Regions from separate parts of the Chryseobacterium sp. RU33C genome, predicted to be linked through region 1. Evidence: riboswitches for the same ligand, from Rfam matches in the RefSeq annotation. Region 1 holds a riboswitch; each other region holds the start of a gene.
What was found. Region 1 has a riboswitch for S-adenosylmethionine ahead of BW946_RS09420 (SusC/RagA family TonB-linked outer membrane protein). Riboswitches for the same ligand answer to the same signal wherever they lie in the genome.

Region 1 (4,331 bases):
AGAACTATTTTTGGGAGAAAGGTTTTTCCACTGTTTTAGAATGGGAAAACATAATTAACTTATAATCAAGTAATTGCAATCCTTTTTTTTTATTTGTCATTCTGACTTATATCAGTATATTTAAACCACCTTTAACAAATAATTAATATTATTTTTGTTGAAGTCAATAAAGAAATAGAAAATATAAGTAAAATGAAAAACACTAAAATCATCCAGGATTTAGAGAAATTAGGGATTAAAGGAAACTATGAAGTAGTGTATAATCCTTCTTATGAAGAATTATATCAGGCTGAAGTTTCTCCTGAAAATCAGGGGTTTGAGCAAGCTGAGCTTACGGAATCTGGCGCAGTATCGGTAAAAACAGGAATTTTCACAGGTCGTTCACCTAAAGACAGATATATTGTTCAGGATGATGTTACAAGAGATACAATTTTCTGGGATGGTAAAGTAAACCTACCTACAACAGCAGAAATTTTCGGGTCTTGTAAAGAACTAGTGCTGAACCAGCTTGCTGAATCTAAAAAGATTTATGTAGTAGATACATTCTGCGGAACGAATGCAGATACGAGACTTAAAGTAAGATTTATCGTTGAAGTAGCATGGCAGGCGCATTTTGTTACTAATATGTTCATTCGTCCTTCTCACTACGAACTTGAAAACTACGGTGAGCCGGATTTCACTGTAATCAACGGATCAAAAACAACAAACCCGAACTGGGAAGCTCAGGGATTAAACTCTGAAAACTTCATTATGTTCAACCTTACTGAAAAACTACAGATCATTGGAGGTACCTGGTACGGAGGTGAAATGAAAAAAGGAATGTTTGCCATGATGAACTATTACCTTCCGTTAAAAGGTATGGCTTCCATGCATTGTTCTGCGAACGTTGGAGAGAAAGGTGATGTTGCTTTATTCTTTGGTCTTTCTGGAACAGGTAAAACTACTTTATCAGCAGATCCTAAAAGATACCTTATCGGTGACGATGAGCACGGATGGGATAACAACGGAGTATTCAACTATGAGGGAGGATGCTATGCTAAAGTGATTGACTTATCTGAAGAAAAAGAACCGGATATCTTCGCTGCCATCAAAAGAGATGCACTTCTTGAAAACGTTGTTATTAACAATGGAGTAGCAGATTATACAGACGGTTCAATCACTGAGAACACAAGAGTTTCTTATCCAATATATCATATCAACAAAATTGTATTGCCTTCTAAAGCAGGTCATGCCAAGAAGATTGTATACCTTTCAGCAGATGCATTCGGAGTACTTCCTCCGGTTTCTATCCTGAATGAAGATCAGGCTCAGTACCACTTCCTTTGCGGGTATACATCAAAATTAGCCGGAACGGAAAGAGGTATTACAGAACCTGAACCATCTTTCTCCCCTGCATTTGGGGAAGCATTCCTTACATTACACCCAACAATGTATTCTAAAACATTGATCGGTAAAATGCAGGAACACGGTGCAAAAGCTTATTTGGTAAATACAGGCTGGAACGGTACAGGAAAGAGAATTTCGCTTAAAGATACCAGAGCAATCATTGACGCAATCATTGATGGATCTATTGATAATGCTCCTAAAGCTCAGGTTCCAATTATGAATCTTGAAATTCCTACTGAATTACCAAACGTTTCTGCAGGTATTTTAGATCCTAGAGATACCTATGAAAATGCTTCGGTATGGGAAGAAAAAGCAAAAGATCTTGCTTCAAGATATATCAAGAATTTTGAACAGTACTGTGATACTGAAGAAGGTAAGAAGTTAGTAGCTTCAGGACCTCAATTACAGGAACAAACTATTTAATAGTTAACCATAAACGTACAAAAGCCTCATCAATGATGAGGCTTTTGTATTTTATTTCTCAAAATTTAATAGATTTTTGCAGCAGTGCAACTACTGACATATGTTTTTTTTCTATAATTATCTGTGAAAATCTGTGCCATCTGTGGGAAAATAAACGACTGAATTATTTCAGACTCAATAAAGCCAATCTATACCCATCCATTCCAAAGCCAGATAAAACGGCATCCGTATTAGCGGCTGTTACAGACTTCTGTCGGAATTCTTCTCTTTTGTAGATATTGCTGATGTGAACTTCTACTTTGGGCTTACGAATATTTTTTAAACAATCAGCAATTGCATAGGAATAATGGGTGAAAGCTCCGGGATTGATCACTACCGCATCAAAATCATCCTCCTGAAGTCTGTTGATAAGCTCACCTTCAATATTAGACTGGTAATATTGTAATTCATAAGCCTGAAACTCGGATCTTAAATTTTCCAAATAACTTTCCATAGAAACATTTCCATAGATTTCCGGTTCTCTTGTGCCTAACAGATTGAGGTTAGGGCCATTGATGATCAAAACTTTCATGGCATAAAATTAAAAAGTTTTTTCAATAAATCACACAAAATTAAGGTATACTGAATTTTCATGCTATTGAATTATTGACAATGATATTTGTCATGTTTGAATAAATGATAAGGTCTGCAACTTCTTATTGTAGTGGGTTTTATTAAAAATTTATGTTAATTATTAAAAAATTATCATGAAAAATAAATAAGTCTACTTGTTTTGTAGACTAAAAGTTTTTAGCTTTGCAATCATATTTCGATCGGCTTATAAAGAAAGATGGAGGGAACTGACCCTGTGAAATCTTAACAACCTACCTCGTGGGGCAAGGTGTTACATTCAGCCTTTTAAGGAAAAATAAGCATTTGGTTTGTCGTATTTATCGATGCCCTTTGCTGACTTTTCTGCAAAGGGTAAAATTTTAATATATGATAAATAAAATTGATTATGATTAGCAAAAATTTATTCAATTCTAAAGCATGGATACCTCCGGTTGCTGCTTTTTTTCTGGGAATAACCAGCATCAATGCACAGAATTCCATGCCGAAAAAAGATAGCCTTCATGAAAAGGAACTTGATGAGGTAGTAGTGGTAGCGTACGGAAAAGCAAAAAGAAACAGCTATACCGGTTCTGTAGCTACAATTTCCAGCGATAAAATCAATAACAGACCAGTTACGAATATTACCAAAGCACTGGAAGGACAGGTTGCCGGAATTCAAACTACCAGTGCATCGGGACAGCCCGGCGCAGTTTCTACCATCCGTATCAGAGGAATTGGCTCAATCAGTGCTTCCAGTGATCCTTTATACGTAGTGGACGGGATTCCTTTTGACGGAAACCTGAACTCCATTAGCCCAAGCGATATTGAATCTATAAGTGTTTTGAAAGACGCTACAGCAAGTGCTTTGTATGGTTCAAGAGGAGCAAACGGGATTATTATCATCACTACAAAATCAGGGAAAAAAGGAGAAGCCAGAGTTAATTTTAATATCAGTCAGGGATTCTCAGGAAGAGCTGTCAAAGATTATGAACAGGTAAACACAGATCAATACTTTCAATTATATTGGGAAGCATTAAGAAACGGATATCAGTCTGGCAAAGTTTCTTCTCAGCAGGCTGCACAAATGGCAACTGATAATCTTGTTTCGACCCTTGGAATTAATCCATATGGCACTGCTTATCCAAAACCGGTAGGAACAGATGGGAAATTATTACCTGGTGCATCGCCGCTTTGGAATGATGACTGGAGAGATATTTTACAGAGAGTAGCTTCAAGGAATCAGGTGGATCTTGATATCAGCGGAGGAAGTGATAAAAGCAATTACTTCTTTTCACTGGGATATCTGGATGATAAAGGGATGGCGATTGAATCCGGTTTTAAAAGATATAATACCCGATTAAAAATCAATTCCGAAGTGAAAAAATGGCTTAATGTTGGAGTAAACCTGAATTATACAAACAGTATTCAGCAGGCGCCTACTTCTTCGGATTCCAAGGCGAGTAACATCATCAACGCAGCAAGATTTATTCCTTCATTCTATCCTTATTATGAAAGAAATGCAGATGGTACTTATATTTTGGATGCTGATGGAAACCCGGTTTATGATTTTGGAAAATACAGGCCTACGAATGCGCTTCAGAATCAGAATGCCGCTGCAACACTGCCTTTAGACAAAAACGAAAACAAAGAAGATAACTTCTCCGGAAAAGGATTCATGGAATTCACTTTCTTGCCGGAGTTGAAATTCAAGACCAGCTTCTCTGTGGATTTAGTGAATTATAACGGACATTATTACTCAAATCCATTATTGGGGCAAGGCGCTGAAATTGGAGGTTCGGTAACGAAAACAAATACCAGAACACTTTCTTATACAACCAGCAATATTCTGACGTATGATAAAAAGTTTGGAAAGCACCATGTAAATGCTTTAGCAGGACACGAGTTTTATAAATACGATTATCAGACCATTT
Region 2 (4,331 bases), on a different contig from region 1:
AAGCTGTCCCTTGGCAAATTCAGCATCAATGATGGAAAAAGGAACACAGTGAAATGCCAGATCCCATGTTGCATACCATGGATATTCCCATTTATCAGGCATAGAAATAATATCCTTATTATGGAGATGATTCCATTCTGTATTTCTTACATATTCGTTGAAATTTCTTGGTGCTTCAAAGTTGGGATCACCTTTCAGCCATTTTCCTATATTATAATGATAGAACTGTTTATTCCAGAGAAGTCCGGCAAAAGCCTGTCGCTGTACATTTCTTTCATCTTCGTTTACGGTGTCATTCTGAATTTCTTTATAAAATTCCTCAGCTTCAGCCTGCCGCGTATTGAAAATGGCATCAAAGTTTTCAAAAGGCTCATCGGTCTCTTCAGGGCATAATCTGAATTCAAAAACTTTTGATTCTCCGGCTCCGATAAGCTCATCAATCAGAAAAGAGGCTTTTGTTCCCCGCTTTTCGGGATTTACTGTATTCGTTTTATCAGTAATGAAATTATTGATTCCGTCTTTGAAATACATATTTTCAGGAGCAGGAGCTCCGTAAAGTTTAGACGTATTGGTTTCATTATCACAAAATACACTTTCTGAGTTTGAGTTCCTGGAATAGAATTTCTTGATCGAAATGCTGTCGTGTTCAATGTTAATACTTCCGTCGGGAGATGCATTGATTTCTCCCTTATACGTATTGTATCCCCATTTCCAGTTGTTTCTGAACCATACAGTCGGAGCTACCAGAATAGGAGCTTCATGCTGACTTCGATTGCATACTGTTATTCTGGCAAGAATATCATTGTGATCGGCTTTACAGTATTCAATGAAAATATCAAAATATTCATCATTATCGAAAATTCCGGTATCGAAAATCTCATATTCCGGTTGCTTTTTGCTGCGTCTTCCGTTTTCTGCAACAAGCTCATCGTAAGGAAATTCATTAATTGGATATTTATACACCATTTTCATATAGCTGTGAGTAGGCGTATTATCCAGATAATAAAAGATTTCTTTGATGTCTTCCCCATGGTTCCCCTGAGGATTGCTCAATCCGAAGAACCGTTCTTTTACCATTTTGTCCTTCTTGTTCCAGAACGAAAGAGCAAAACACAAAAGCTGCTTTACGTCAGAAATTCCGGCAATGCCTTCTTCACCCCAGCGGTAGGCATAGCTTTCGGCATTATTATGATTGGTAAAGTTCCAGGCATTCCCGTTCGGGCTATAATCTTCGCGTACATTTCCCCACTGCCGGTTACTTACATAAGGTCCCCAGTTTTTCCATTTGATATCTTGTAATCTATCTTTTTCGGCGGTCATATCTCATCATTTTTCCACACGAAGTTAGTTTTTTTGACAAGTAATTCCAATTTTTTTCATCTGAATAATTATTAATATAGTCTTGAAATGCTTGTGTTTAAGGGCTTTTTTAAATATTAAAATAATTTTTTTTTGAAATTAAAAGAAAAGAACTACCTTTGCATCATTCGTTCATTCAAATATTGAAAATGTTATCAAGAAAGGTTGAGGGATTAGACCCTATGAAACCTTAGCAACCCTTTGTGCAAGCAAAGAAGGTGCTACGTTCTACCAAAGTATTTTGGACAGATAACTTACTGAAGTTCTTTTCAGCCATTTCCTGTGGCATTTTCAATTGTATTAAAATTTAATAGAATTGAAAACAGAACTAAACTATATTAATCTTTCGTATCAAACAAATTCCCAAAAGGAATACCATATCCCGTTAAGCTATCAGCTTTTTGGGAAAGATCTGTTTACAGCCCCTGTCATTTTAATCAACCACGCCCTTACCGGAAACTCAAATGTATCCGGAGATAAAGGCTGGTGGAAACAGCTGGTAGGAGAAAACCAGATTGTTGATACTGATCAATACACTGTTCTGTGTTTCAATATACCCGGAAACGGATATGACGATTTTTTAATTGAAGACTATGAAGACTTCACCCCTTCAGATATTGCCGCAATATTTCTGAAAGGACTTGAAGCTTTACATATCAAAAATTTATATGCCATTATCGGAGGCTCTCTGGGAGGAGGGATTGCCTGGGAAATGCTTGCCAAGCAGCCGGATCTCGCAGAAATATTTATTCCCATAGCCTGTGATTACAGAACACACGACTGGCTTCATGCGCAGTGTCTGGTTCAGAAATTTTTATTGAATGATAAAGAAGAACCATTACAGAAAGCGAGAATTCATGCCATGCTGTGTTACAGAACTCCACAGTCACTCAATGACAGATTTCAAAACCAATATAATCAGGAAAAACAACGCCTGGAATCAGAAGACTGGTTGGTTTATCATGGTAATGCACTGAACGAAAGGTTTAGTTTAAAAGCATACAAGCTGATGAATCATCTCTTAATGAATATAAACGTTGCTGAAGAAGCACTGGAGAACATACAGGCACGAATGCACATGATCTCCGTAGATACAGACTTATTCTTCCCTGCTTCTGAAATCCGGATGTGTTTTGAAAACTTAAAAGAGAAAAATAAGGATGTTTCTTATCACGAGATCCAATCTATACACGGGCATGATGCCTTCCTAATGGAATATCAACAATTAAATAATATCATTAAAAACATTTTACAGAAGTAATGAAAAATGCTAACGAAATAAAATTTTTGAAGAACAGATCAATCGTCAAATTTGAAGGAGAAGATTTCCTGGGAGAAATCGGGATTGACGGACGTATTTTTAAAGCGCTTACTTTAGCGCGCATCAGTGTAGGTGTAATTTCTCAGCAGGCCGTAGAAAACGGAATTTCTATTCTGGTTCACGCCAATGATGCAGAAAAAGCAGTAGCCTGTCTTATTGATGAATTTGAAGAAGAAAGAAAATCAGGAAAAGTTTCCCAGATCTATAGTATCAATAATGTTTCTGTGATTGGTTTTGTAGCAGAAGATTTCAATAAAGTCTTTGCTGAGCTGGCAAGAAATAATGTTTTCCCATTGCTTTTAAATCAGGTGGCAGGAGAAAACAGAGTCAATATCGTAGTGACTTCTTCACAGGATGAAAAAACAAAAAATATCATAGAATCTGAAATTTTCAAAAAGCCAAAGACAGTTCATCTGGCTATCATTGGTCACGGAAACGTAGGAAAAACACTGATAGAACAAGTGCTTGAATCAGCAGAAGAAATTAAAAAACGTAAAAAAATTGATCTTAAAGTAGTCGCAGTAGCCAACTCTAAGAAAATTGCCTTCAACAAAAAAGGATTTGATGCCAATTGGAAAGATGAGGTTTTAACCGCAGAACATCCATCGAATGTAGAAGAACTGATTAATTTCTCGAACGAAAATCAACTGGAAAACCTGATCGTTGTAGATAACACAGCCAGCAAAGATTTTGTTAAAAACTATCATGCTTTGGCAGAAAACGGATTTGATCTCGTTTCTTCCAACAAAATTTTTAATACGCTTCCCATTGAGGAATACAGAAAACTAAGATATACGTTGAGCAAAAACAACAGACGTTATCTGTATGAAACCAATGTTGGTGCAGGTCTTCCGTTAATTGACACCATCAAATTATTACACCTTTCAGGAGAGAATATTACAAGAATTAAAGGCGTATTCTCAGGAACATTGAGCTATGTTTTTAATAATTTTTCTTTAAGAGATGATAAATTTTCAACCATCATCAACGAAGCTCTTGAAAAAGGATACACAGAACCGGATCCAAGAGAAGACTTATCAGGAAATGATGTAGCCAGAAAACTATTGATTCTTGCGAGAGAATTAGACTTAATCAATGAATTCGGAGATATCAATATCCAAAATCTGGTTCCGGAAAGCTTATTGGAGGTTTCAAAATCAGAATTCCTTTCAAGACTGGAAGAACTGGATGATGAATACCAGAATATAAAAGAAAATCAGGAATCTGGACACGTATTGAGATATGTAGGTGATCTGCACGGTGATCTGCAGACAGATAAAGGCGAGTTGGATGTGAAACTCATTTCAGTTCCTGCAACTTCCGCTTTAGGTCAGTTAAAAGGTTCAGATTCAATCTTTGAAATTTATACAGAAAGTTACGGAGAAAATCCAATTGTTATCATGGGAGCCGGAGCCGGAGCACAGGTAACGGCAAGAGGTGTATTCGGGGATATTTTAAGAGTAAGTGAAACAAAATAATATTTAATGTAACAATCTAATAATGTATCAGTTTACCAATAATTGGTGTCGTTATTCTGAGCAAAGCGAAGATTTTAATTGGTACATTGTCAGACTGCTATATTGGTAAATTAATTAAAACTATATGGAAAATTTTGAAACATCAGCAATAAGAACCCAGACGGAAAGATCTC
Region 3 (4,331 bases), on a different contig from region 1:
AACCAATGATTTAAGAAAAGTAGCAGACCCCTATTCGCCGCAAATCTTATCTTCCTATGATGATCCATGGATTTCGGCTTCTACCTATCCAAACTTGCCTGCATTTCCTGCCGGACAGGGCTTTGAAGTGTCAACATTTAAAACAGGTCAGACCGCTTATAACTGGCAGGTTACCAATTTTCAAAGACCTGCGAAACAGGATCTTGTAGTCTATGAATTACTATTGAGAGACTTTACACAGGAAAAGAACTGGCAGTCATTGATCGATAAAATTGCTTATTTAAAAAACTTAAAAATCAATGCCATAGAATTAATGCCCATCATGGAATTTGATGGAAATCTTTCATGGGGATACAATACTTCCTTCCATTATGCATTGGACAAAGCCTATGGTACTCCCGAAAAATTCAAAGAATTTGTAGATCTATGCCATCAGAACGGAATTGCAGTCATTCTGGATGTAGCATTTAATCACGCTACAGGACGTTCTCCTCTGGTAAGACTCTGGAATGTAGATCCGGATGGCGATGGCTATGGCGATGTTGCGGCCAACAATCCTTACTTCAATCAGGTTCCGAAACATTCATACAACGTATTTAATGATTTTAACCATACAAGCCTTTCAACGCAATATTACGTTGAGAGATGTCTTGAGCAATGGCTGACTGAATATCACATAGACGGATTCCGCTGGGATTTGACAAAAGGATTTACACAAAGCTGTTCCGAAAATGATGAAGCCTGTACCAATGCCTATCAGCAGGACAGAGTGGATATTATGAAGCATTACGCAGACAGGCAATGGGCTATTGATCCCAACTCTTATATGATCTTTGAACATTTGGGAACAGATGCGGAAGAACAGCAATGGGCCAACTACAGAATAGCAGAAGGAAAAGGTGTTATGCTTTGGAATAAGCAGACAGATCCTTACAATCAGAATACGATGGGATATAAGGAAAACAGCAACTACGACCGTATGAATCACAGTCTTCACGGCTTCACCAATATGAGTGCCGTAGGTTATGGAGAAAGCCATGATGAAGAGAGACTGATGTTTAAAAATCTTGCCTATGGTGCTATAAACGGAAGTTACAATGTGAAAGACCTGAATACCGCTCTTGAAAGAATGAAAACCTTCGGGGCAACTTTCTTTACTATTCCAGGTCCGAAAATGATCTGGCAGTTTGGAGAATTAGGATATGAATTCAGCATCAACAGATGCGCAAACGGTACCATAGACAACGGATGCAGAACCGATGAAAAACCCGTGGCATTCACTTTAGGATATGATACCAATGCGAACAGAAAGGCTGTTTATGATACATGGGCTAAAATCATCAATATCAGAAATACCTATCCGGTTTTTAAATCTAAAACCTACAGTATAGAATCCAATAACCTTACGAATGATCCTAATGGTCTCATTACAAGAATTTATGTGTACGATGCAGCTATTACTACAGGAATAAAGAATGTTGTCGTATTGGCTAATTATACTACTTCCGCACAGAATGTCGTGCCTTATTTTCCTTACACAGGTCAATGGCAGAATCTGATGGACAACAGTATTTCAAATGTAGCCTCCACAACAGCTCCAATCACTTTACAACCTGGAGAATTCAGAATCTTTGGAAATTATGCGGGCGCTTTGTCAACTGTAGATACCAATGCAGTCAACAAGCTATCCCTTCAGATTGCAGATAATCCGGTTCGGAACGGAATCGCTAAACTCATTTTCAGTAAAGCAAAAAACGGAGAGATTTCAATTTTTGATATGACGGGTAAAAAACTGGATACTTTCAAACTGGATAAAGAGAATGGAGCTTATAATATGAAGGTTAATTATCCGGCAGGAACGTATCTTGTACAGCTGAAATCAGATACAGGAATAGCCATTCAAAAGATGATGATTCAATAAGCTAAAACATAGAATAATAATAAAGGCAAATTTGCAGATCAGCAGATTTGCCTTTTTTTGTAAGTTCAGAAAAATAGTCTACTTTTGCAGTAGATTTATCAAGAAAGGTGGAGGGATTTGGCCCGGAGAAACCTTAGCAACCTGCACGGTTCCAGAGTGTAAAGGTGCTAATTCCAACCCTTTGGGGGAGATAAGTGAAGTCAATACTCTATATGAATTCCATTTCTTGAAGTCTTGTGTATCTGCGGAAAGATCCGTCAGGTACGTATTATTAATTGGCAGGAATAACATGAAAAAATTAATCACAGCTGTACTATTGCTTGGAGCAATTCTCGTAGCTGCTCAGGAAAGTGAGGAAAAAGGAAAACAGATCGAAGATATCATCATCGTCGGAAACCGAAATGTTAAAAGAACAAAGCTGGAAACGCCGGTTCCTGTAGATGTTATCAATATCGACAAGATCCAGAGAAGTTCTCCGCAAATGACCGCCCAGGATCTCCTGAATTATGTGATCCCTTCATTTAATGCAGTGAGACAGTCTGCTTCTGATGGTACCGAACATATTGACCCTGTTACTTTAAGAGGGATGGGTCCTGATCAGGTTTTAGTATTGCTTAACGGAAAAAGAAGACATACTACTTCTTTGGTGAATTATCAGAATACCGTCGGAAATGGCTCTGTAGGAACAGATTTGAGCACTATTCCGGTTATTGCTATTGACCGGATTGAAGTCCTGAGAGACGGAGCCGCCGCACAATATGGCTCTGATGCTATTGCGGGAGTCATCAATATTATTCTTAAGAAAAATGCAGGAGCTTCGGCAAGTCTTACCTACGGATTAACCGGAAGAAATGATGGAGATACTTACCAGGCAGGAGTTAACTATGGAACTTCATTAGGAAAAAAAGACGGTTATATTAATCTTTCCCTGCAATTAAGCCACAGAGGAAAAACCACAAGAACGCAAAATCACGATCTGGATATTTTCGGAGATAATTTCGCTTATGAATTTGCAGGTGACGCTGAAGCCGTAAAAGCTGCCAGGGCTGCAGATGATGCAGAAATTGAAAAAAGAGGATTAACGCGCGACGATTTTAATTTTCAGATCGGAGATGCCCAGATCAGACAGGGACAGTTGTTTTTCAATTCAGAATACCCTTTTAATGATAATTTTAAACTCTATTCTTTCGGAGGTTTCAGTATTAAAGAAGGAGAAGGGTTTGGTTTCAGAAGACTTCCCAGTGAAAAGTCTAATGTGGCTTCATCCATTTACCCGAATGGTTTTCAGGCAATTCTTGGATCTCAGGTATATGATATTTCTTATGCTGTAGGAGCAAAATATAATGTTAATGACTGGCTATTCGATGTAAGTAATACATTCGGGAGCAATACCTTCAATTATAATGTAAGCCATACCAATAATGCTTCTCTGGGAGCAAAATCACCAACAGATTTTTATGCCGGAGCACACAGCTTCCTTCAGAATACGGTGAATCTTGATGTTTCCAAAAATATAAACCGCTTCAATATTGCTTTCGGTGGTGAATTCAGGTTTGAGCAATACCAGATCAAAGCGGGTGACGAAGCATCTTATACTCAATATGACGTCAGTGGAAACGTTGCCACTGAAGGATCTACAGTGTTGGGAGCAGGCGGATCTCAATCCTTTATCGGATTTTCTCCCAACAATGCACTAAAAAAAGACAGACATTCCACCGCGGTATATGCAGATATTTCTTATGATTTAGATAAAAAACTCAATATTGATGCCGCTGCCAGGTTTGAAAATTATTCGGATTTCGGAAATACCTTGAATGGAAAACTTGCGCTACGATATGAGTTTGTAAAAAATTATGCAATAAGGGCAGCGGTAGGAACAGGCTTCAGAGCGCCTTCCCTTCAGCAGCAGTATTTCAATAATTCCTATGCGGATATTTCTACTTCCGGTTCAAAGATTGTGACCAAAGGAATATTCAGCAACGATAGCGAAGCCGCTAAAATTCTGGGATTTGATAAACTCAAACAGGAAACCTCAGTCAATGCAAGTGCAGGATTTACTCTGAAGCCATTTAATAAGTTGACTGTTTCCATAGATGGATACTGGATCAAAGTAAAGGACAGAATTGTGATCACCAGCAATATTACAGATCCAAGATTAGATCAGTTTAAGGTAGAAAGCGGAAGGTTCTTCGCCAATGCTATTGATACAGAAACGAAAGGAGTAGATATAGTGCTATCCTATGACTGGATTCTCGGGAATGGAAAATTAAATATGAATCTTGCCGGAAACTATACGGAAACTAAAATTACAGACTTTCATTTTCCTGAAAACTTAGGAACACCTCAGGATCAGTTTTTTGGCCCGGATCAGATCAATATCATTGAAACTCTGTCTCCAAAAACAAAAGCT

Region 2: another riboswitch for S-adenosylmethionine. It lies ahead of BW946_RS14950 (alpha/beta fold hydrolase); the one in region 1 lies ahead of BW946_RS09420 (SusC/RagA family TonB-linked outer membrane protein).
Region 3: another riboswitch for S-adenosylmethionine. It lies ahead of BW946_RS06405 (TonB-dependent receptor plug domain-containing protein); the one in region 1 lies ahead of BW946_RS09420 (SusC/RagA family TonB-linked outer membrane protein).

What each region holds. Positions count from the first base shown of each region.
Region 1 covers NZ_FTMT01000009.1:31,080-35,410, reverse strand. The annotation lists gene BW946_RS09435 (GYDIA family GHMP kinase) at 1-65, shown strand, start outside; gene pckA (phosphoenolpyruvate carboxykinase (ATP)) at 193-1,809, shown strand; gene BW946_RS09425 (type II 3-dehydroquinate dehydratase) at 1,973-2,380, opposite strand; SAM riboswitch class I at 2,624-2,723, shown strand; gene BW946_RS09420 (SusC/RagA family TonB-linked outer membrane protein) at 2,807-4,331, shown strand, end outside.
Region 2 covers NZ_FTMT01000018.1:12,139-16,469, reverse strand. The annotation lists gene BW946_RS14955 (MGH1-like glycoside hydrolase domain-containing protein) at 1-1,320, opposite strand, end outside; SAM riboswitch class I at 1,509-1,615, shown strand; gene BW946_RS14950 (alpha/beta fold hydrolase) at 1,676-2,620, shown strand; gene BW946_RS14945 (ACT domain-containing protein) at 2,620-4,158, shown strand; gene BW946_RS14940 (O-succinylhomoserine sulfhydrylase) at 4,283-4,331, shown strand, end outside.
Region 3 covers NZ_FTMT01000005.1:61,639-65,969, forward strand. The annotation lists gene BW946_RS06400 (alpha-amylase family glycosyl hydrolase) at 1-1,921, shown strand, start outside; SAM riboswitch class I at 2,014-2,118, shown strand; gene BW946_RS06405 (TonB-dependent receptor plug domain-containing protein) at 2,211-4,331, shown strand, end outside.